DNA from 3 places in the Amycolatopsis panacis genome. Region 1 is predicted to be linked to each of the others. Evidence: riboswitches for the same ligand, from Rfam matches in the RefSeq annotation. Region 1 holds a riboswitch; each other region holds the start of a gene.
The links. A riboswitch is a leader RNA that binds a small molecule or an ion and turns the genes downstream of it on or off. The one in region 1 is predicted to bind S-adenosylmethionine.
Positions count from the first base shown of each region.

Region 1 (7,825 bases):
TCACGTCCGGGCTCGGCGCGGTCTGCCCGGAGCCGACCACCTCGATCGAGCCGCCGCCGGCGAAGAACCGCGTGCCACCAGGGAATTCGCGCTCGACGGCCAGGCCGAGAGTGTCGCGATAGAAGGCCGTCGAGACCTGCGGATCACGCGGGTGGATCAGCATCCGGCTGCTCAGTACTTCCATGGCTGCATGCCTACCGGAGTGGTTCAGGCCACCGCAATCGCAGCGATCCCGGCCAGCACCACGACCGAGCCGACCAGCCGGCGCACCGCGTTGCGCTCCCCCAGCAGCAGCCACGCTGCAACCCCGCCGAAGACGATCGACAGCTCCCGCGCAGGCGCAACGAGGCTCACCGGCGCGATCTGCAGCGCGTACAGCACCAGCAGGTACCCCAACGGCGAAGCAACCCCGACGACCAGCACCTCGCGACGATGCTCCCGCCACAGCCGTCCGACCTCGACTCGGCCACGTACGGCCGTTGGCGCCAGCAGCACGCTCTGTAGGAGCGCTCCACCACCGAAGTAGACGAGCGGCGGCACGCCCACCGTCGTGACCGACTGCGCGTCCCAAAGCGTGTACGCCGCGATCATGGCACCAGTGAGCACGCCGTAGAACACGCCTGCCCGCCGTGCCTCTTCGCCCGCGTGGCTGCCGCCGAGACTGATCACGAGTACTCCCGCCACCACGAGGACCGCCCCGATCAGCCCAAGCACGCCGGGCCTCTCGTGCAAGAGGAGAACCGCCACGAGCACCGACAACAGCGGCCCGGTCCCGCGCGCGAGCGGGTACACGAGCGACAGATCGCCGACGTGGTAGCCGCGCTGCAGCACGATCCCGTACCCGACATGGAGCACCGCGGTGACGAGCGCCGCCCCCAGCCAGCTCCACTGTGGACGCTCCGGCTCGACGACCAGCGCCACCACCACGAACGGCAGCAAGAGGACTGCGGAAACCGTGTAGTACAGCCAGACGAACTGCGCACCCCCGCCGGAAACCCGCTTGGCCGCGAGATTCCAGACCGCGTGCACGACCGCGGCGGCGAGGACCATGGACAGAGCAGTGCCGTTCACGAGAACCCTTCTGGTCTTGGGCGCATGCCGAAGACCGGGTTCCTCCAGGCTTTTGTCCCGTCAGATGAACGACCGGCACCCTGCCCGGCCGACGGTGCCGCTCGGACCAGCCCCGCCGGACCTCGTTGTCACAGCGCCCGCACAAGACGGACGACGGCCCGGCGACGGAACCCTAGGCACTACCGGATACCACCGTAACCGAGGCGGCAAGGGCGTATCGGACGACTGCCAGCCCCAAGATCCGGGCCGAAGGAAATCCGGGCACCTCGCAGGGCCGCCGAGCTGGGCTGTTAAGCTTTCCCTTCGTCGCCGTGCGGCATTCCGTCAGGGAGGAAACCCGGTCGCCTTCGCGGGCGCTGCCGGAGCCAGTACGTCGCGGTGACGACCTTCATCGAGTGAAAGAGGACGCCTCCATGGCCAATATCAAGTCGCAGATCAAGCGCATCACCACGAACGAGAAGGCGCGGCAGCGCAACCTGGCGATCCGGTCCTCGGTGAAGACCGCGATCCGCAAGTTCCGCGAGGCCGCCGAGTCCGGCGACAAGGACAAGGCCCTCGAGCTGCAGCGCGAGGCCGCTCGCAAGCTCGACAAGGCGGTCACCAAGGGCGTCATCCACGCCAACCAGGCCGCGAACAAGAAGTCGGCGATCGCGAAGCGCGCGAACCAGCTCTGAGCCGGTTCGCCTGAAGGCCCGGTGACCTCGGTCGCCGGGCCTTTTCGTATGCCCAGGTGACCTCGGGCCACGCAACCTCGTCCTGGTCCTACCCGTCAACGGCCTGCCCGCACCGTTCGTGCTGCGATGTCCCACGACCTGCGTTCCGTCTGCCACCCGAAGGACTCACAGCACACGCAGGGTCGCGTGGAACAGCACCCCCACCGCCGCGTCATGCACCCGGTCTCACGTCCTGGACCGGGACCCCGTTCCCCGGACGACCGCAGTTCTTGCGCCGGAACCCGCCGCCTTCGACCGATCCGGTCTTCGGTACCTGCCGCATACCCTCCGGATGACCAGGGAACGCGGCCACGCCACCGCGCCGGACGACGGCGCCGGACGATCGGGGTTCAGCGGTCGCCCCTCGCGACGACCACCTCGACGACGGCTCGTTCCAGGGCGTAGTCCGCGTCCGCGGCGGCGCCTTTCACCTCGGCGTTCAGCCTGGCCACGACGCGCATCGCGGTGGCAAGGCCATCCTGGCCCCAGCCCCGGGACTGGCCCTGTGCCTTGCGGATCTTCCACGGCGGCATGCCGAGCTCGCCGGCCATCTGGTTCGGGTTGCCGCGCCCGGCGGCGGACACCCGCGCGATGGTGCGGACGGCGTCGGCCAGCGCGTCGGCGACCAGCACGTGCGGGACGCCCAGCTGCATCGCCCAGCGCAGCGATTCCAGCGCGGCGGCTCGGTCACCGGCCACGGCCTTCTCCGCCACCGCGAACCCGGTCACGTCGGCGCGGCCGGTGTGGTAGCGGCGTACCGCCTGCTCGTCGATCACGCCGCCGGTATCCGCGACCAGCTGGGTCGCCGCCGAGGACAGCTCGCGCAGGTCGGAGCCGACGGAGTCGAGCAGAGCCGACACGCCCGCTGGGTCGATCTTCCCGCCCGCACGGCGGACTTCGTTGCGTACGAACGATTCCCGTTCGGCGGGTTTGGTGAGCTTCGGGCATTCGGTGATCTCCGCGCCTGCCTTCTTCAGCGCGCCCGGCAGCACTTTGGCCGCCTTGCTGCGCCCGCCGCCGCTGTGCACGACCACCAGCACCACCCCCTCCGCCGGGGCCTTCAGGTAGGCGAGCACCGCGTCGGACAGGTCCTGCGAAATGTCCTGCGCCGACTCCAGCACGATCACCCGCCCCTCCGCGAACAGCGAGGGGCTGACCAGTTCGGCCAGTTCGGGCGGTGTGAGTTCAGACACCCGAATCCGGGTCAGGTCGGCCGTCGGATCGGCGGCCCGCGCCGCGTCCAGCGCGGCGCGCACGGCCCGTTCGATGAGCAGTTCTTCCTCGCCCGTGACGAGGTGCAGCGGCGCGGGTGCGGTGGTCACCCGGCCATCCTCTCACCCGGCCGGCAGTCCGCCCGCTCCGGTGATCTGGACCGCCTCCATGGCACGAGGTGATCGGTGTGCCGTACGGTGTGGCCCAGGCGGCATCCACATCCACTGCGGTGCGCCCACAACTGAATACCGCTCATCCAGAGGGGCAGAGGGAACGGCCCGACGAAGCCCCGGCAACCGGCGTACAGCCTGTCATCCCGCGATCGCGGGATAGCTGACGAACACGGTGCCAATTCCGGCCCGCCATGGCGGGACAGATGAGGAAAGGAACCTCGCGATGACCGCATCCCTCGGCACGGACCCCGCCCGCACCACGCTCGATCTCGGCCCCGCCGTCGAGCTGGTGTCGAAGGAAGAGGGACACCGGCAGCCGCTCGCCCCGGAATTCGTGTCCGCGGAGGACTTCTCACCGCTTGAGGTGGCCTACGACTTCGGCCGCGTACGCCGTGAGGACATCGAGGCGGGCCCGAAGAACATCTGGCGCTACAAGAAACTCCTTCCCGTCCCCTCGACCGTCGAGCAGATCCCGAACACCGAACCGGGCGGTACCCGGCTCGTGCGCGCCGACCGGCTTGCCAAGGCACTCGGCCTGAAGACCGTGTGGGTCAAGGACGACACCGGCAACCCCACCCACTCGTTCAAGGACCGTGTGGTCGCGGTGGCACTCGCCGCGGCCCGCGAGTTCGGCTTCGAGGTCCTCGCGTGTCCCTCGACCGGCAACCTGGCCAACGCGACCGCGGCCGCCGCCGCGCGCGCCGGCTGGCGGTCGGTCGTGCTGATCCCGAAGAGCCTCGAACGTGCCAAGATCCTCACCACCGCGGTCTACGACGGCGACCTGATCGCTGTCGACGGCAATTACGACGACGTGAACCGCCTCGCCACTGAGTTGGCCGCCGAGCACCCGAAGTGGGCGTTCGTGAACGTCAACGTCCGCCCGTACTACTCCGAGGGCTCGAAGACGCTCGGCTTCGAGGTCGCCGAACAGCTCGGCTGGCGCCTGCCGGAACAGATCGTGGTGCCCATCGCCTCCGGTTCCCAGCTGACCAAGGTGGACAAGGGTTTCCGCGAGTTCGGTCAGCTCGGCCTCGTGGAAGCCAGCCCGTACAAGGTGTTCGGCGCCCAGGCCACCGGCTGCTCCCCGGTGTCGACGGCGTTCCGCAACGGGCACGACGTGGTCCAGCCGGTGAAGCCGGACACCATCGCCCGTTCGCTCGCGATCGGCAACCCGGCCGACGGCCCCTACGTGCTCGACGTGGTCCACCGCACCGGCGGCGCGATCGAGGACGTCACCGACGAGGAGGTCGTGGAGGGCATCCGGCTGCTCGCGCGCACCGAAGGCATCTTCACCGAGACCGCGGGCGGGGTCACCGTCGCCACCGCGAAGAAGCTGCTGGAGACCGGCAAGCTCGACCCGGACGCGGAGACGGTGCTCCTGATCACCGGCGACGGCCTCAAGACCCTCGACGCGGTGGAGAACCACCTCGGCCCGAAGGCGACGGTGCCGCCGTCCACGGAGGCCGTGAGCAAGGCACTCGGCTACTGACACGACGGTCCGGTCGTATCCGGTCGCCGCCGTTCGGTGACCGGACACGAACCGGCACGCCACCGGCACTGGCAGCAGCTAGTGCGGTGGTCCCCGTGGCTCACCCCTGCGCGCGACGACAGGCCCACCGTCGCCGGGAAGTACCGCGGTGTCCCCGTCGACGTCGGTCCGGGTGATCAGCGCACCCAACGCCCCCAGAACGTCCACTGTGGACTTGCTGGGATGCCCATATCCATTGCCCGCACCGACGCTGATCAACGCCGCGCGCGGCCTTACCGCAGCAAGGAACTGCGGCACGGAGTATTTCGAACCGTGGTGCGGCACCTTGAGCACATCCGCGGTCAGGTCCACTCCCCCGGCCAGCAAGTCCGCCTGCGCGGCCAGTTCGACGTCCCCGCTCAGCAGCACCCGGCCGGCAGACGTGGTGGCGCGCAGCACCACTGAGCTGTTGTTGATCATCGTGCCATCCTGGAGGGCAGGCGATCTGGTAGTCGCGTAACGCGGCCCGAGCACGTCGAGAGACAAGCCCGGCCAGTCGAGCCGCCGGCCCTGGTTCAACTCCACCAGCGGTACCCGGTGCTTCGCGGCCTCGGCCGAGACCTGCTGCCATGCCCACGCAGGCGCCCGCCCCGGCCCGACCGCGACCGCGCCGACGGCTCTCCCCTCGAACACCGACGAGAGCCCGCCCACATGGTCGGCGTGCAGGTGGCTCAACACGATCAGCGGCACCCGGTCCACACCGAGCCGGTTCAGGCATTCGTCGACCGGCCCCGGTTCCGGCCCGGTGTCGACCACCACCGCACGCCCGGGTTCTCCGGTCGCCAATACGAGGGCGTCCCCCTGTCCGACGTCGCATTCGACTGCGGCCCAGTCCTTCGGCGGCCAGCCGAGCTCCAGCACCCGGGCAGGCACCACCGCCAAGAGCACCACCACCAGCCCGACCGCCACGAACACTCGCAGACGCCGGAATCGCAGCGCCACCACGGCGAGGATCATCAGTCCGGCCGCCCACAGACCCCCAAGCCAGCCACCCGGCCAGCCGAGCACGGCGCCAGGTGCGCGCGCACCGTGGCGAGCCACAGTGATCAGCCACCGCGCCTCAGGATCTGCCAGCCGGATCAACAAGTGCCCGGCACCGCTCCACCACGGCCCGACGACGGTGGCCAGCACTCCCAGCACAGTGACCGGCGCGACCACCGGTGCAGCAAGCACATTCGTGAGCACCGAGACCAGGCTGACCGTGCCTGCCATCCCGGCGATCACCGGCGCGGTGACCACGAACGCGGCCAGCGGGACCGCAAGACCTTCCGCGTAACCCGGCGGAATCCCTCGGCGGGCCAAGGAATCCGCCCACTTCGGCGCGATCAGCACCAGCCCGGCGGTGGCGAACACCGACAATGCGAACCCGAAGTCCGCCGCCATCGCCGGGTCCCATCCGACGAGCACACACACCGCGAACGAGAGCGCGGGCAGTGCGGAGCCACGGCGCCCCAACGCCAGCGCGAGCAGCCCGACAGCGCCCATCATCCCGGCCCGCACCACACTCGGCTCCGGTCCCACCAGCACCAGGAAGCCGAGCAGACATACACCGGCGGCTACTGCGGACAATCTCGGCCCGGCGCGCAGTAACCTGCACAACAGCAGTACCGCGCCACAGATAATCGCAACGTTGCCACCGCTCACAGCCATCAAATGGGTGAGACCCGAGGCAGTGAACTCTTGCTCCACCTGTTGCGGCAGCGCGCTGGTGTCGCCGATGACGAGACCGGGCAGCAAGCCGGCCGGTTCCTCGGGCAACACGGAGCACAACGAGTGCAGCCCGCTCCGCAATGTCTCCGCCGCGCGTTGCCACCATGGCGCCGGACCGACGTCTACGGGTCGGTCGCGCACGGAGAGCACCGCCGCCGTCAGATCGCCGCCCCGTGCGGAGCTGAGCCGCCCGGTGGCCGTCACCTCTTGGCCGGGCAGCAACGCTCCCCATCCCGCTACCGGCGCGAGCAGGAGTACCCGCCCCGTCGAGTCGACTGCCTGACCGTCCACAGTGGCCGCTTCCACTACCGCGGGGACGGCGACTGACCGAGCACCGGCTTGCTGATCGGCGTAACCCGCTCTGTGAATGGGCCGCGGACGCTCGCTGACCTCGATCCGGAGCAACGCGGCGGTTCCGCGGACAGCGGCTGACGCGAGAGGATCGTGTTCCGCGTCGTGAATACGCGCCGCGGTGGGGATCGCAGCGACCAATCCGAGGAGCAGCAACGCTCCCCCGGCACCGACGAACCGCCGACGACCGCAGATCAGCAGGACCAGCGCCACGACTGCCGCGAGCGCTCCGGTGAGAACCGCGACCCACCAGCCGAGCTGTAGTCCGCCAAGTGCACCCGCCCATCCCGCCACCGCCGCCGGAACGAGGCGGAAATCGTGATCACGCCAGGAATTCATCTGCGGGTCCGAGCGGCTGGTGATCGTCATCCGACCACCACTTGCGCGCGCAACTTCTCAAACTTACTCTCCCCAATACCGTCGACCTCGCGAAGCTGCTCGACGCTGGTGAAACCGCTGTGCTGGGTACGCCAGTCGATGATGCGCCGCGCTGTGACCTCGCCGACTCCGGGAAGGGTGTCGAGCTGTTCGGGCGTCGCGGAGTTCAGGTCGATCTTGCCGGGCGCAGCCCCGGCGCCTGCCGGAGCGGCCTGGGCCGCCGGCAGGCCGACCGCGAGCTGTTCGCCGTCGGTGAGCTTGCGCGCCAGATTGAGACCGGAAAGATCGATGCCCGGGACCGCGCCGCCCGCCGAGCGCAGTGCGTCGGCCACCCGCGAACCGGGCGGAACCGTGACGAGCCCCGGATTCCGTACTCGCCCAATGACGCTGACGACGAGTTTCGCCGCCGACGATGAGGACGCCGCACCCGCTTCGTGCCCCTGAGCACGAGCACTTGGCAGCGGCGGGGCTACCTCCGCCGCTGGAGATCCGCCGAACACCACGAAGCCGACCACCACGACCACGGCAGCGAGCGCTGCGGAAATGCCGACGAGCACGCCTCGACGGCCGAAGATCGCGGGCAGGCCGGGGTGCCCGGGGTCGTTGCCCCCGGGCAGCCAGCGGCGGACGAGCCGACCACCGGGCCCGACCGTCTGCGGGCCCGCGGCCAGCTGGTCGGCCAGCCAGGC
Region 1 is NZ_QZFV01000073.1:50,385-58,209, reverse strand. Features, by position in the region: gene D5S19_RS11705 (VOC family protein) at 1-184, opposite strand, end outside; gene D5S19_RS11700 (DMT family transporter) at 208-1,071, opposite strand; gene rpsT (30S ribosomal protein S20) at 1,485-1,745, shown strand; gene holA (DNA polymerase III subunit delta) at 2,135-3,106, opposite strand; SAM riboswitch class I at 3,246-3,379, shown strand; gene thrC (threonine synthase) at 3,393-4,658, shown strand; gene D5S19_RS11680 (ComEC/Rec2 family competence protein) at 4,737-7,127, opposite strand; gene D5S19_RS11675 (ComEA family DNA-binding protein) at 7,124-7,825, opposite strand, start outside.

Region 2 (7,825 bases), on a different contig from region 1:
ATCGCTGCGGCGCGGGCTGGTGATGGTCCAGACCGAGGTGGCCGACCGGATGGCCGCCGGGCCGGGCAGCCGCACTTACGGCGTGCCCAGCGTGAAACTCGCCTGGTACGGACCGGCACGCAAGGTCGCCCCGGTGCCGCGGAACGTGTTCTGGCCGGTGCCGAACGTGGATTCCGCACTGGTGTCCTTCGAACGCACCGATCCGGTCACCGCGGTCGACCGGGCTCGGCTGTTCGCCGTCGTGGACGCCGCGTTTTCCCAGCGCCGCAAGACTTTGCGGGCCGCGCTGGCCGGCTGGGCGGGCTCGGCGGAACGCGCCGGGGAGCTGCTCGCCGCGGCCGGGATCGACCCGCGCAGCCGCGGCGAACAGCTCGACGTGCACGCGTTCGCCCGGATCGCCGCCGCCGACGTCTGACCCGCGGTGGTCAGGGGCCGAAGATCCGGTCCAAGTGGTAGTCGAGCGTGGCCAGTACGGCGGTCGTCCGCCGGCGGCCGCGCAGGATGTCGAAGCCGAGGCCGGTGATCCCGGACACCAGCAGGTCCGCCTCGTGTTGCGGCCGGATGCCCGGCATCGGCTCGCCTTGTTCGAGCAGGTGCGTGACCAGGTCTTCCAGCGCGATGTCACGGTCCGGGAACACTCCCGGCTCGCGATACGAGCGGCTGAAGTAGGCGAGCCGCACGCGCAGTGCGAACTCGCTCTCGATGTCCAACGGCAGCAGCCCGGTGAGCACGCCCCGCAGCACGCCGCGTGCGCTCTGGCCGGCTTGCCCTTCGATGCGTTCCCGCGCCCGGCGTTCGGTGTCCTCGCGGAGATAACGCAGCGCCAGTACGAGCAGATTGTGCTTGGTCTCGAAGTAGTACTGCACCAGCCGCAGTGACACGCCCGCTTCTGCGGCAACTTCGCGCATGCGCACGGAATCCAGCCCACGATCCGCGACGATCCGCCAGACCGCTCCGGCGATCTCGCGGCGGCGCTGGTCGTGGTCCACCCGCTGAGGCACCCGCCGTTCTCCGTTCCCGAGGTGGTACGAGCGTATCTGATACAGCGGTACCAAGAAGACCGGATTTGCTCATCTTTGTGAACTATCCCGGGGCAGGCTCATCCGGTCGCTGGCGTGATCCCCGGCAGGAAAAAGGCGGTGCGAGGCGGTTGTCAAGTGTCCACAAGGGATTCTCGGGGTGAGCGCGGGCTGCCGGACCGTTCGGTGGCGGAACTTTCCGGTCCCCGCAGGCCGGGCGCGGATTTCACCACCGGCCCGCGACCACTCGTGTGATCTGCACCAACGTGCTTGCGTTCAGTCTGTGGGATCGGCTTTACTCGAAGACGTCCATCCCGAGCGACTGAGAGACCTGGCTCGCCGAAGTCGCAGCAACCACCCGCAAGGTGGGCAGGTGCTACCGCCAGGACCGATGGAGGCCGTTTCCGATGCAGACGCTCGCCCGCCCGCTCCTGCTGACCCGGCGCCGCGTAGTCGACGAAGGTCGCCGCACGGTAAGTGCGTGTCGACGCTCCATGGCCATCGCCTGATCCGCTTTTCCGCGATTCGCCACACCGTCCTTTGAGGACGGTCATCCAAGGACGCCTGGTGCGCCCGGAACCGGTGCTGCGCCCCTTGCCTGGAGCATATTCGTGATCACTGTCGAAAATGTGTCAAAATCCTTTCCTTTCAACGGAAATCGAGTCGCCGCCCTGCGTGACGTGAGTGTCGAGGTGCAGGCCGGCTCGTTGTTCGGCGTGGTGGGACCGGCCGATTCCGGCAAGTCCACCCTCGCCCGGTGCATTGCCCTGCAGGAGCGCCCGGACCGCGGCGTGGTGCGGCTCGACGGGCTCAACACCGGCACCCTGGACGGCCGCCGGCTGCGGGAGATCCGCCGCCGGCTCGGCGCCGTCGGCGCCAAGTCCGAGCTGCTCGCCGAGCGCACCATCGCCGGGAACGTCGCCGCTCCGCTGGAACAGCTCGGCGTGGACGGCCCGCAACGCCGCAGCCGGGTCGGCTCGCTGCTGGACCTGGTCGGGCTCACCGCCCGTGCCGGGCAGAAGCCGGGCGAGCTGACCGACGGGCAGCGCCGCCGGGTCGCCGTGGCCAGGGCGCTGGCCGCCGGACCGGCCGTGCTCGTCGCCGACGACCCGACCTCCGGGGTCGCCCCCGAGGACGCCGGCGCGGTGCTCGCCGTGCTGGACCGGGCCCGTGCGGAGCTGGGTGTCACGGTCGTGGTGACCACCCAGGACGCGGGCGTGGTCCGCCGGGTGTGCGACGACGTCGCGGTGCTCGACAACGGCGTCGTGGTGGAGCGGGGTTCGCTGCTGGACCTGATCTCCTCGCCGGCGAGCTGGACCGCGCAGGCGGTGCTGCCCTCGATCGAGACGAGCCGGGCGCAGGCGGCCAAGTACGACCGGTCGGCCGACGTGGTGCTGATCGGCTTTGCCACGGTCGGTGCCTTGCTTCCGGAGGCGGCCACCCGCTTCGACGTGGAGCTGTCCACCATCGGCGGTGGCCTGACTCGCCTCGGGGACACTCCGGTCGCCCGCTTCCGCGTGGGCGTCCGCGGCGAGCGCGCCGACGCCGCGTTGGCTTGGATCGCCGACCGTGGCGCGTATGTGGCCCAGCCGCAGTCCGTCCGCGGCCCGCAGGGCGTGGCTGCCTGAGTTGTCGCCGGCTGCCGTCCGGACGCGCTGAAAGCTGTGAAGGGTCCCTTCACGGACTCAGAGTCCGTGAAGGGACCCTTCACAGCCGAACCGGATCGCCCGTTCGCGGCCGGTCGCCGGGCTCACGGGTGCCCGGGCGGCGGAACTTCGCCGAGGTCCTCGCCGGGCCGGCCGAGAATGGCGGCGAGTTCGGGATCCGCGTGGATCTCCGCGGTCCGCTTCCACTTCGCGACCAGGATGGCGACCGGCGCCGGGTTGCCGAGGGATTCGGCGCGCTCAAGCGTCTCGATCAGCTCCATCACGAAGGTCTGCACATCCGCCTTCGGCAGGTACCGGACCCAGGGGAAGGCGGTCGGCAGCACCTCGGTGGCGAGGGTGACCGCCTGATCGCTGCGGCGCAGCAGCTCCACGAAGATCTTCGTGGTCGCCGACGCCGCGGCGACCACCTGTTCCGCCCGTTCGGCGGTGATCAGCAGCAGATCCTGCTGATCCTTCTCCCGGCGGCGAATCCGCACCGACCGCTCCGCCGACCGCTCGAGCTGGGCCACGACCCGGCGCGGATGCAGGGACAGCTCGGAGATGTTGACTTCCGTCATGGTCATACTTCAAAACTACTTCCAAAGTACCCCCTGTCCAGTCCCCGCCCCGCCTCCGGCACGTTTTCTCCTGGTGAGAAGGCCGCCGACCCGGCCACGTAGGCTGGACGGGTGCTCGCCGTAGTTCCACCACCAGTCACCGTCCGGGTCCCGGCCAAGGTCAACCTGCACCTGGCCGTCGGAGATCTGCGGGCGGACGGGTTCCACGAGCTGGTCACCGTGTTCCAGGCGCTGTCGCTGACCGACGAGGTCACCGTCGCGGTCACCGAAGAGCCGGGTTTGGAGGTCTACGGCGAGGGGGAGCGCGTGGTGCCCACCGACGAGAACAACCTCGCCTGGCGCGCGGCCCGCGAGCTGGCCGCCTACGTCGGCCGTCCCGATGCCGGGGATCCAAAGGTGCGGATCGTGCTGCGCAAGGGCATTCCCGTCGCCGGTGGCATGGCGGGCGGCAGTGCGGACGCGGCCGCGGCGCTGGTCGGGCTGGCCTCGCTGTGGAAGCTCGACGTGACCCGTGACGAGCTGGCGGTACTCGCCGGGCGGCTCGGCAGCGACGTGCCCTTCGCGCTCTACGGCGGGACGGCGCTGGGCACGGGGCGGGGCGAGCGGCTCGTGCCGGTGCTCTCGCGGCACACCTTCCACTGGGTGCTGGCCTTCGATGAGAAGGGTCTGTCCACGCCGAAGGTGTTCGGTGAGCTGGACCGGTTGCGGTCCGAGGGGAAACCGCCGCGGATCGGTGCGCATACGCCGGTGGTCGAGGCGCTGGCCTCCGGTGATCCACGGCAGCTGGCCCTGCTGCTCGGCAATGATCTGCAGGCCGCCGCCGTGTCCCTGCGGCCGGGGCTGCGCCGTACGCTGCGCGCCGGGGTGAACGCGGGCGCGCTCGCCGGGTGCGTGTCCGGCTCGGGGCCGACCTGCGCGTTCCTCTGCGCGGACGCGGAGACGGCGGTCGAGATTGCCGCCGAGCTGTCCGGCGCCGGGGTGTGCCGCACGGTGCGGGTCGCGCACGGCCCGGTGCCCGGTGCCCGGGTGGTAGGCGGGGACGACTCGCCGCGCAACGCGCCCCCGCGCGTGCACGCCTGAGTAAATCTGTCCACTGTGGAAAGGAACGGGCCAAGCGGATGGCCAATCTGGTCAACCTGGAGTCGGTGAGCAAGTCCTACGGGGTGAAACCGCTGCTGGACAAGGTTTCCCTCGGCGTCGCCGAAGGGCAGCGGATCGGCGTGGTCGGGCTCAACGGTGGTGGCAAGACCACCCTGCTGGAAGTCCTTTCCGGACTGAGCGAGCCGGATTCCGGCCGGGTGAGCCAGGTTCGCGACCTGCGGATGGCGGTGGTCACCCAGCGCACCGAACTGCCACCGGGCAGCACCGTGGCCGATGTCGTGCTGCAGCGCTACGGCGCCGAGCACGAATGGGCCGCCGACCCGCGCGTCAGGTCCATTGTGGACGGTCTGGAGATCACCGCGATCGGGCTGGACACGGCCACCGCGAACCTCTCCGGCGGGGAGCGCCGCCGGGTCGCGCTGGCCGCCGCGCTCACCGGTGAGCTGGACCTGGTGGTGCTCGACGAGCCGACCAACCACCTCGACGTGGAGGGCGTGCGCTGGCTCGCCGACCACCTGCTCGGCCGCCGGATCGCGGTCGTGGTGGTGACCCACGACCGGTGGTTCCTGGACACCGTCGCGAGCCTCACCTGGGAGGTCGCGAACGGCCGCGTCGAGCAGTACGAGGGTGGTTACGCGGACTGGATCTTCGCCCGCGCCGAACGCGCCCGGCTCGCCGCGACCGCCGAGGAGAAGCGGCAGAACCTGGCCCGCAAGGAGCTGGCGTGGCTGCGCCGCGGCCCGCAGGCCCGTTCGTCCAAACCGCGCTACCGCGTCGAGGCCGCCGAGGCGCTGATCGCGGACGTGCCGCCGCCGCGGGATTCGGTGGAATTGCAGGCCTTCGCGAAGCGGCGCCTCGGCAAGACCGTGCTGGAGCTGGAGGACGCCTCGATCTCGGTGGGCGAGCGGACCCTGCTCGACCACGTGACCTGGCGGATCGGCCCCGGCGACCGGATCGGCCTGGTCGGGGTGAACGGTTCCGGCAAGACCACGGTGCTCAAGCTGCTCGGCGGTGACCTCGCCACCGCGACCGGGCGGCGGATCGAGGGCAAGACGGTCGCGCTCGCGCACCTGCGCCAGGAACTCGACGATCTGCCCGGCGATCTGCGGGTGCTGCAGGCGATCGAGCAGGTCGCCGGTCGGGTGGTGTTCGGCAAGCAGGAGATGACCGCCTCGCAGCTCGGCGAGAAGCTGGGCTTCCCGGCGGCCCGGCAGTGGACGCCGGTCGGCGATCTCTCCGGGGGTGAGCGTCGCCGGCTGCAGCTGTGCCGGCTGCTGATGGCCGAGCCCAACGTGCTGCTGCTCGACGAACCCACCAACGATCTGGACATCGACACCCTGCAGCAGCTGGAAGACCTGCTCGACGGTTGGCCGGGCACGATGGTCGTGGTCTCGCACGATCGGTACCTGGTCGAGCGCGTCTGCGACGCGACGTACGCATTGTTCGGTGACGGCCGGGTCACCCACCTGCCGGGCGGGATCGAGGAGTATCTCCAGCGCCGCGCGAGCGTCCGGGAGACTCCGCGCCGGGTGGCCGCCGCACCGGGCAAGGCTGAGGCCAGGCGCAGTGCCGCGGAGATCCGGGCCGCGCAGAAGGAGCTCGGCAGGCTGGAGCGCAAGCTCGATCAGCTGTCCGCGCGCGAGGAGAAGCTGCACGCGGCGCTGGCCGAGGCGGCCACCGACCCGGCGCGGCTGATCGAGCTGAACACCGAGCTCAAGGCCGTGCTGGTGGAGAAGGACGAGGTCGAGGCCCGCTGGCTGGAGACCTCGGAAACGCTGGAATGACGCCGTGCCCGCCACCGCGGACGGGCGTTGACAACCAGACAGTAATCTTGCGCCCATGAGTCGGTTCGTGGACACACTCGTCGCAACGGCGGCGGGGCGGGGTCAGCAGCGGGGGATGGTCACCGGGGAGCCGAAGGAACCGGTGCGCCGGACCTGGGCGCAGGTGCACGAGCAGGCCCGCGTGTTCGCGGGCGGCCTGGTCTCCGGCGGTCTCGAACCGGGCAGCGCGGTGGCGGTGCTGGCCGCCGCGCCGGTGCTCATCGCCCCGGCCGTGCAGGCGGTCTGGCTGACCGGTGGCAGCGTGACCATGCTGCACCAGCCGACCGCGCGCACCGATCTCGCCGAATGGGCCGAGGACACGCTGACCGTGCTCGGCATGATCGGCGCCGGGCTGGTGCTGCTCGGCGAGCCGTTCGACCAGCTCGCACCGGTGCTGGCGGAGAAGGGCATCCGGTACCGGCTGATCAGCGAGCTGGCCGGGAGCGAGCCGCTGGCCGCCCCGGTGCCCACGACCGAGGAGGACACCGCGCTGCTGCAGCTGACCAGCGGCTCCACCGCCGAGCCGAAGGCGGTGCGGATCACCTACGGCAACCTCCACGTCAACGTCAAGGCCATGATCGAGGGCGCGCAGTTCGATCTCGACCACGACGTGATGGTGTCCTGGCTGCCGACCTTCCACGACATGGGCATGGTCGGCTTCCTGACCCTGCCGATGACCCACGGCATCGAGCTGGTCAAGATCACTCCGGTCGAATTCCTGACTGGACCGCTGATCTGGCCGGAGCTGATCAGCAAGTACGGCGGCACGGCCACTGCCGCCCCGAACTTCGCCTACGCCATCGTCGGGCGGCGCATGGCCCGGGTGGACGAGGACGACGCGTACGACCTGTCCACGCTGCGTATCGCGCTCAACGGCGCCGAGCCGGTCGACGAGGCGGCCGTGCGGACCTTCGTCGAAGCCGGCCGGCGCTTCAAGATGCGGCCCGAATGTGTGTTCCCCGCCTACGGCATGGCCGAGGCGACCCTCGCGGTTTCGTTCGCGCCGTTGCTGACCGGGCTCACGCTCGACGTCGTGGAAGCCGAAGCGCTCGAAGCGGACAACCGCGCGGTGCCGGTGCCCGAGGGCGATCCGCGCCGCGGCACGGAGGCGGTCCGGTCGTTCGCGATGCTGGGCCGTCCTCTGGCCGGACTGGAAGCGGACGTGGTCGACGAGAAGGGCAGCGTGCTCGGGGAGCGCGAGGTCGGCGAGATCCGGCTGCGCGGCGAGGCGGTGACACCGGGATACCTGACCGTGCACGGGCCACTGGCCACTCAGGACGCCGAGGGCTGGCTGCTGACCGGCGACCTCGGTTACCTGGTGGACGGCCAGATCGTGGTCTGCGGCCGGCGCAAGGACGTGATCATCATGGGCGGCCGCAACCTGTACCCCACCGACATCGAACGGGCCGCGGGCGCGGTGGACGGGGTGCGCGCGGGCAACGCGGTCGCGGTCCGGCTCGACGCGGGCAGCCGGCGTGAACGGTTCGCGGTGATCGTGGAGTCCAAACTGGCCGGGGACGTGGAGGCCGAACGGCGGCTGGCCAAGGAGGTCGTGGCCCGGGTGCGGGCCGCCGTGGACATGCGCCCGTTCTCGGTGGTGGTGCTGCCGGCGGGCAGCCTGCCCAAGACACCGTCCGGCAAGGTCCGGCGGGCCGCCA
Region 2 is NZ_QZFV01000064.1:37,486-45,310, forward strand. Features, by position in the region: gene rsmA (16S rRNA (adenine(1518)-N(6)/adenine(1519)-N(6))-dimethyltransferase RsmA) at 1-415, shown strand, start outside; gene D5S19_RS06685 (TetR/AcrR family transcriptional regulator) at 426-1,001, opposite strand; SAM riboswitch class I at 1,326-1,417, shown strand; gene D5S19_RS06690 (methionine ABC transporter ATP-binding protein) at 1,631-2,647, shown strand; gene D5S19_RS06695 (hypothetical protein) at 2,770-3,249, opposite strand; gene D5S19_RS06700 (4-(cytidine 5'-diphospho)-2-C-methyl-D-erythritol kinase) at 3,355-4,323, shown strand; gene D5S19_RS06705 (ABC-F family ATP-binding cassette domain-containing protein) at 4,362-6,128, shown strand; gene D5S19_RS06710 (fatty acyl-AMP ligase) at 6,184-7,825, shown strand, end outside.
Region 2: it holds a riboswitch for S-adenosylmethionine, as region 1 does, so the genes downstream of both, D5S19_RS06690 (methionine ABC transporter ATP-binding protein) here and thrC (threonine synthase) in region 1, are expected to answer to the same signal.

Region 3 (7,825 bases), on a different contig from region 1:
AATCGAACATTCCGTCGACGAATTCGTCGGCGAGCACGGCGGCGGTCATGGGCGCTGGGCTCCTGCGTGGTTCCGGTGGTCCGACCGGCGCGTGGCCCGATCGGCATCGCGGTCAGCCGGGCGGTGGCCCGCTGCGATGCCCTGCCGACCCTAATGCAGCCGGGGTGCGCAACGCCCGTTTCCGGAGCGAGAGGCCCGTTCACATCCAGCGAACACGGCGCCGCCACCCGGCTGGACCGTCCCGTCGCAAGGGCCGCGAGACGGTAGCGTTGCCGGAGTGGCCGTGTCCGATCCCGCCGATGTCCGCCTGCTCGCCGCGCTGGCCGAGCTGGGCAGGACGGCCGTGCACGAACTCGCCGCGAAAGTCGGGATGGACCCGCGCGAGGTGGCCTACCGGCTGGTCTCGCTGTCCGGCAGCGGATTGCCGCTGCTGGTCGGTGTGGAAAGTGACCCGAACGGTCTACGTGCAGCCCTATCGGGGGTACCCCCGTCGTGGCAGCGGCCGGGGCCGGGCGGGCAGGCCGGTCGGATGCCGCCGACCGGCGGGATGCCGTCGCCGGGCGCGGCGCCAGGGTACGGGGCTGGGCCGGGAACCGGGTGGGGGACGCCGGGTTATGGGGCGCAATCCGGGGCGGTGCCCGGTGATCGCGGGATGCAAGGCGGTGCGGTGCCGAGTGGGGTGGCGCCGGGTGGTGCGGCGCCTGGGGCTGGTGCGGTAGCGGGTGGCGGATGGCCGGGCGGTGCGGCTCCCAATGGCGAAGTGCCGGGTTGGGCGACGCCGGGTGGCGCAGGGCAGGACAGTGGAGCGCAGGGCGGCAGACCGGCCAACGCAGTCCCCAGCGGCGTCCTTCCGGGCTGGGCAACGCCAAACGGCGCCGGACCGGACAGCGGAACCCCAAGCGGTGTTCTGCCGGGTTGGGCAACGCCGAGTGCCGGCTGGCAGGACGGTGGAGCGCCTGGCGGCGGAGGACCGGGCGGTGCGGCTCCTGGCAGTGCACTGGGCTGGGCGACGCCGGGCAGTGTGGGTACCCACGGTGGAGTACCGGGCGGCGAGCCGGGCAATGCAGCCCCGGGCAGCGCTACGCCGGGCTGGGCAGCGACGAGAAGCACAGTGCCAGATGGCAGAGCGCCTGGCAGCGGAGGACCGGGCAGCGCGACCCCGGGCAGTACAACCACAAGCGGCGCCGCGGACTGGGCGACGCCGAGCACTGCAGGCCCGGACAGTGGTGTACCGGGCGCCGGAGGGCCGGGCGGGATACAGGCGCAGTGGGCGGGAGGCGGATCTGCGACGCAGGGTGCCGGACCGCGGTCCGGCGGCGCGCCGGGGTTCGCGGGCCGGCCGGGAGCCGGGACCGCTTGGGCGGCAATGCGTTCCCCGGCACTGGGACAGCCGAACGCTTCCGCGGACAACACCGTCCACAGTGGACAATACGGGCCGGCGCACGGTGTGCCGTCCGGAGCATACGGAGCACCATCGGGGGTGCGGGGCACACCGTCAGGGGCATACGGGTCCCCCTCAGGAGTGCAGGGCGCACCATCGGGGCCGTACGGAGCGACGGTGCAGGGCGCACCGTCAGGCGCGTACGGAACCCCAGGGCCATCAGGTGCGTACGGGGTTCAACCCGCGCAGTCCGGACCGTACGGAGCGCCATCGGGCGCGTACGGCGTGACAGGAGCGGCCGCTGTGACGGATCCGGCCGTCACCACCTGGGGCGTGCCGCAGACCGCGTCGTGGGCGCGCGGGGACGAGCCCCGACTGGAAGCCCCGGCCGGCGGACAGCGCGGGCGGATCGGCGAGAAGCTGGAGACGCAGGGGCTGGAGGGCGAGCAGCTCACCGTGCAACTGCTGGAGGTACAGGACCCGGCCGATTTCCTGTTCGGCGCGGCCGGGTACCGGCTGGAGGAAGGCGAGCGCGCAGTGGTCGTGCACACCGAGATCACCAACCGCGGCTCGGTGCCGTTCGCGTCGTTGCCGGACAACTACCTCGAACTGCTCACTGCCGACAGCGGCACCGTCGCCAAGGCACCCGTCTCGCTTACCTCCCGGCCACCGCACAAGATCGGGGTACGGCCGGGTGAGACGCTGGGCGGCCACACCGTGTACGTGCTCCCGGAAGCCACCCAGGTCGTCTCGGTGCGCTGGAGCCCCCGCCCCGAGCCCGACGAACGTACGCTCACCTGGACGGTGTGACCGGGGATCAGGCGTATTCGTCGCGCAGGATCTGCAGGGCGTTCGCAAGGTCGTCCGGGTATTCGGCTTCGAACTCGACCCAGCGGCCGTCGGCCGGGTGCGCGAACCCGAGGGTCCGCGCGTGCAGCCACTGCCGCGAAAGGCCCAGCTTGCGCGCCAGCACCGGGTCAGCACCGTAGGTCAGGTCCCCGGCGCACGGATGCCGGAGCGCGGAGAAGTGCACGCGGATCTGGTGCGTACGCCCGGTTTCGAGCTTCACGTGCGCCAGCGACGCCGCGCGGAACGCTTCGACCACTTCGTAGTGCGTCACGCTGGGACGCCCGCCCGCGACGACGGCGAACTTGTAGTCGTGCCGCGGATGCCGGTCGATCGGGGCGTCGATGGTGCCGCGCGTCGGATCCGGATGCCCCTGGACGACGGCGTGGTAGCCCTTGTCCACAGTGCGTTCCTTGAACGCCCGCTTCAACACCGTGTATGCGTGCTCGCTCTTCGCCACCACCATCACGCCCGTGGTGCCCGCGTCGAGCCGGTGGACCACGCCCTGCCGCTCGGCGGCGCCGGACGTGGCGATCCGCAGCCCGGCCGCCGCGAGCCCGCCGACGACCGTGGGACCGGTCCAGCCCGGGCTCGGGTGGACGGCGACACCGACCGGCTTGGACAGCACCACGATGTCCCCGTCGTCGTGCAGAATCCGCATCCCTTCGACCGGTTCCGCGATGATCTCGGCAGGCCGCGCCGGTTCCGGCAGGGTCACCTCAAGCAGACCGCCGGCGGACAGCCGGTCGGACTTCCCGGCAGGACGCCCGTCGAGCAGCACGTCACCGGCCGCGGCGAGATCCGCGACCGCGGTGCGCGACAGGCCGAGCAGCTTGGCCAGTCCCGCGTCCACGCGCATCCCATCGAGCCCGTCCGGGACGGGCAGCATGCGCGCGCTCACTTGGCGTCCTTCTTCGAACGTGTCGAGGTGCCGTCGTAGTCCTTGCCCAGCAAGGACAGCAGCACGATCAGCGCACCGCCGACGCAGATCGCGGAGTCGGCGATGTTGAAGATGGCGAAGCCCTGGCCGTTGGGTGCGAAGGCGGAGATGAAGTCGATGACGTGGCCATGCAGCGGGCCCGGCGCGCGGAACAGGCGGTCGGTCAGGTTGCCGAGCGCACCCGCGAGCACCAGGCCGAGCCCGATCGCCCAGCCGACCGAGCGCAGCCGCCGCGCCAGCCACACGATGGCCACCACGACCGCCGCGGCGATCAGCGCGAGCACCCAGGTCATCCCGGTGGCCATGGAGAAGGCGGCCCCCGGATTGCGGATCACCTGCAGGTAGATCAGCCCGCCGAGGATGCGGACCGGCTCCTTGCCCTCCAGATTGGCCGCGACCAGGTTCTTGGTCACCAGGTCGATCACCCAGATCAGCACCGCGACCGCGAACACCAGGCCGATCCGCCGCTTGGGCAGCGACGGCGCCGGGGCCACCTCGGCTCCTCCGGTATCCCCCCCGGGCCGCGGCTCGGCAGGCCCGGGCACGTCAGGCTCGGGCACAGCGGGCTCGGACACGTCGGATTCGGGCGAGGGCTCGGTGCTCACTCCCCCATTGTCCACGCTCGCCCCCGGCCCACTCCCAGCACCGCCGTCAGGCACAGAACGGCGGCAGCTCACGCGGGTCGCCGACCGGCGCCCACCGGCCGTCCACCTTGGTGTATTCCCACCGAGCGCCGCGGGCGACGATCTGCCGCAAGGCCAGCAGGAGCCGGTCGACGTGCTCGGCGGTGCTGCCCAGCCCGAGGCTCACGCGGAGCGCCTGCTGCCCTTCGCCGCCGGTCTCGCGGATCAGGCGGCGAGTGGCGACGTGGGCACAGAACGCGCCGTCGCGCACTCCGATGCCGTACTCGGCCGACAGCACGGCGGCGACCCAACCCGGGTCGAATCCGTCGACGACGAAGCTGACCGTGCCGACGCGGTCCACCGGGGCGTCGAACAGCCGCAGTTCGGCGCAGCCGGGCAGCACGGCGAGGCCCGTGCGGAGCCGTTCGAGCAGCTCGGCCTCGTGCGCGCCGATCGCGTCCCAGTTCGCGGCCAGCTGTTCGCAGGCGACGCTCAGCGCATACACGCCGACGGTGTTGGGCGAGCCCGCCTCGTGCCGCTCCGGCCCGGCGTTCCAGACCACGGCCTCTTCGGTGACCAGCTTCGTCGCACCGCCGCCGGCGAGGTACGGCACGGCCGCGCGCAGCCAGTCGCTCCGGCCGATCAGCGCGCCGGCACCGAACGGCGCGTAGAGCTTGTGCCCGGACAGCGCCACGTAGTCCACGTCGAGCTCCCGCAGCGAGATCCGCCGGTGCGGCGCGAGCTGCGCGGCGTCCAGCGCCACCCGGGCACCGTGTTTCCGCGCCACCGCGGAGATCTCCGCCACCGGCAGCAGTTCACCGGTCACATTGGACGCTCCGGCGACGACCACCAGCCGCGGCCCCTGCGGGCAGGCGGCCAGCGCTTCGTCCACAACGGACACTGCGGCCAGCCGGGTACGCGGCAGCGACACCCGGCGCACGTTCGGCCCGCGCCACGGCAGCAGCGCGGCGTGGTGCTCGGTGTCGAACACGACCACGGAAGTGTTGCGCGGCAACGCCTTCGCCAGCAGGTTGAACGCATCGGTGGTGTTGCGGGTGAACACCACGGTGTCGGTGTCGCGGGCGTCGGCGAAGCGGCGCAGCACTTCCCGCGTGCGCTCGTACAGCCGGGTGGAGACCTGCGACGCGAACCCCGCGCCCCGGTGCACGCTGGCGTACCAGGGCAGGAACTCGTCGACCGCGGACCGGACCGCGGACAGGCACGGCGCACTGGCCGCGTGGTCGAGGTTGGCGTAGGAGACGTCGCCGCCGGTCACCAGCGGTACGCGCAGGCCGGCACCGGCCACCGGCGGAACAGAGGTTTCGGTGGTCCGGTCGAGTGCGAGAGTCATGACGCTGCCTCCTCGGCAATCCGGGGGACCCGGCGAGGGGCCCGCGCTTGCCCGCCGCACTGCGCGACCGGCCCGGTCCTCACCCGGGGCACCCCACCGCGGAAGGAGGGTTGCCGGCCAGCAAGCCGGGGCTTGACGCTGGCACTCATGACCTGCCGAGAACGATAGCCGATCATCGGCGCGCGGCACCAGCCCATTCCGTGATCTGAGACGGCCGTCACCCGGTCAGTCCACAGTGGACTGTCCCGGTCAGCGGCCGGACTCGCCGCGCCACCTGGCCAGCCGCCCGGCCCGGTCCACCGCGCGGATCCGCAGCTCGGCGGCTTCGCGCACGTGCTCGGTGGCGACCACGAGCAGCTGGTCGTCCTCCTGCAGCCGGCTCGTCTTCTGCGGGGTGAACCCGGCTCCGCCGCGCACCACCAGGCTCACCGTGGCCCCGGCGGGCAGCCGCAGCTCGGACAGGTACACGCCGTGCAGCTTCGAGCCCTTCTGGATGCGCACCTGCAGCAGCTCGGCGCCGAGCTCGTCGAGCGGGGCCGAGTCGACCTCGATCTCCTGCACCTCGCCCGCCCGGTCCAGCCGCAGCAGCCGCGCCAGCGGCCCCAGCGTCGACCCTTGCAGCAGGGTCAGCACGATGACGAGCACGAACACCGCGTCCACCAGCCGTTGCGCGCCCGGCACGCCTTGGGACAGCGGGATCATCGCGAGCACGATCGGCACCGCCCCGCGCAGCCCGGCCCAGGACAGGAACGCCTGCTCTCGCCAGGGCAGCCGGAACGGCAGCAGGGACAGCGCCACCGACAGCGGCCGGGCCAGCAGCAGCACGACCGCGCCCGCGACCAGGCCGGGCACCAGCGTCTCCAGCAGCCTGCCCGGCGAGGCGAACAGGCCGAGCAGCACGAACAGCCCGATCTGGGCGAGCCAGCCGAGCCCTTCGGCGAAGGACAGGGTGTCCGAGCGGTGCGGCAGCTTCGAATTGCCCAGCACCAGCCCCGCGACGTAGGTGGCGAGCAGGCCGGAGGCGTGCGCGAGCTGACCCGAGGAGTAGGCGAGCACGCACACCGCGACCGTGGCGAGCGGGTAGAGCCCGGTCGCCGGGAGCGCGGCCCGGCGCAGCGCCTGGGTGCCGAGCCAGCCGAACGCCAGCCCGATGGCCAGGCCGGCGGCCAATTCGTAGACCACCACCAGCGGCAGCGACCAATCGACCGCATCCCCGGAGGCCAGTACGATCACCGCGATGTAGGCGGGCGCGTCGTTGATCCCGGACTCGAGTTCGAGCATGCCGGACAGCCGTTTGCCGATTCCGGCCGAACGCAGCACGGAGAACACCGCCGCGGCGTCGGTGGAGGCCAGTACCGCGCCCCACAGCAGCGCCAGCCGCCAATCGAGGCCGAGCAGCCAGTGCAGCGCCGCGCCGGTGACCACGATGCTGATCACCACGGCCACTGTGGACAGCACGATCCCGGGCCCCAGCGAGGATTTGACCGACGACCAGCGGGTGGTGAGCCCGCCTTCGGTGAGAATCAGCACCAGTGCGGCCAGCCCGAGCGACTGGGTGAGCGCCGGGTTGTCGAAGTGGATACCGAGGCCGGATTCCCCGAGTACCACGCCGATCGCGAGATACAGCAGCAGTGACGGGAAGCCGAGCCGGATGGACACCCGCACCGCGAGCACCGAGGACAGCAGCACCAGTCCGCCGACGCCGAGGAGTACCGGAAGTCCGTCCATGTCGCCTCCCCGTCCCCGACCCGCAGCGCGTCCAGAATAGTGAGGCGCCCGGCGCGGCCGGACACGTGTCCCCGAAACGGATGTTCCAGTCCTTTTCGGACGGTGCGACGGCTAGGGCACGGCGGCGAGGAATTTCGCGCCGAGGGCGACCGCCGGACCGGAGTCCTGGCCACCTTCGAGAAAGACCGAGAACGCCACGTCACCGCGGTAGCCGACGAACCAGCCGTGTGCCTGGGCGCCGTCGCCGAACTGCGCGGTGCCGGTCTTGCCGAACACCGCACCCGAACGGGCGAGCCCGGTGGCGGTGCCCGCGGTGACCACCTCCCGCAGCATCGTGCGCAGCGGCGCCAGCACCGCGGCGGGCGGCGGCGCGTAGGCGGTGACGACCTTGGTGCCGCCGTCCGGCCAGAGCTGCGGCGTGATCGCGCGCCCACTCGCCGCGGTCGCCGCCAGTACCGCGGCGCCGAACGGGCTGACCTGCACGGTGCCCTGGCCGATGCCGTCCTCGACCTGTTCGTCCGGGCTCTGCGAGGGATCGACCCGACCCAGTTCGGTGCGCATGCCGGGGAGTTCGAAGTCAGCGTTGAGGCCGTACTGCGTGGCGGCTTTCGCCAGTGCGTCGGCGGGCAACTGCGCGGCGAGCTTGCCGAACGTGGTGTTGCAGGAACGCGCGAACGCCCGCTGCAGCGTGGTCGTGCCGAGGTCGAAGCCCTCATTGGACAGTGTTCGGGTGCCGATTCGTTCGGTGAGCGGACAAGCCATCGGTGAGTCCACAGTGACCAGACCGGCTTCCAGCGCGGCGGTGGCGGTGACGATCTTGAACGTCGAACCGGGCGCGTACTGTCCGCTGAACGCCGATGCCGGGTTGTCCACCTGGCTGTTCTGCGCCACCGCCAGCACATCGCCGGTAGACGGCTGAAGCGCGACCAGGACGGCCTTGCCGCGATAGCCGTCGA
Region 3 is NZ_QZFV01000133.1:11,956-19,780, reverse strand. Features, by position in the region: gene D5S19_RS28610 (DUF885 domain-containing protein) at 1-49, opposite strand, end outside; partial or broken gene D5S19_RS34260 (AsnC family protein) at 278-691, shown strand; gene D5S19_RS28600 (AsnC family protein) at 1,256-2,191, shown strand; gene D5S19_RS28595 (RluA family pseudouridine synthase) at 2,199-3,128, opposite strand; gene lspA (signal peptidase II) at 3,125-3,772, opposite strand; gene D5S19_RS28585 (aminotransferase class V-fold PLP-dependent enzyme) at 3,819-5,141, opposite strand; SAM riboswitch class IV at 5,180-5,294, opposite strand; gene D5S19_RS28580 (potassium/proton antiporter) at 5,391-6,869, opposite strand; gene D5S19_RS28575 (penicillin-binding transpeptidase domain-containing protein) at 6,981-7,825, opposite strand, start outside.
Region 3: it holds a riboswitch for S-adenosylmethionine, as region 1 does, so the genes downstream of both, D5S19_RS28585 (aminotransferase class V-fold PLP-dependent enzyme) here and thrC (threonine synthase) in region 1, are expected to answer to the same signal.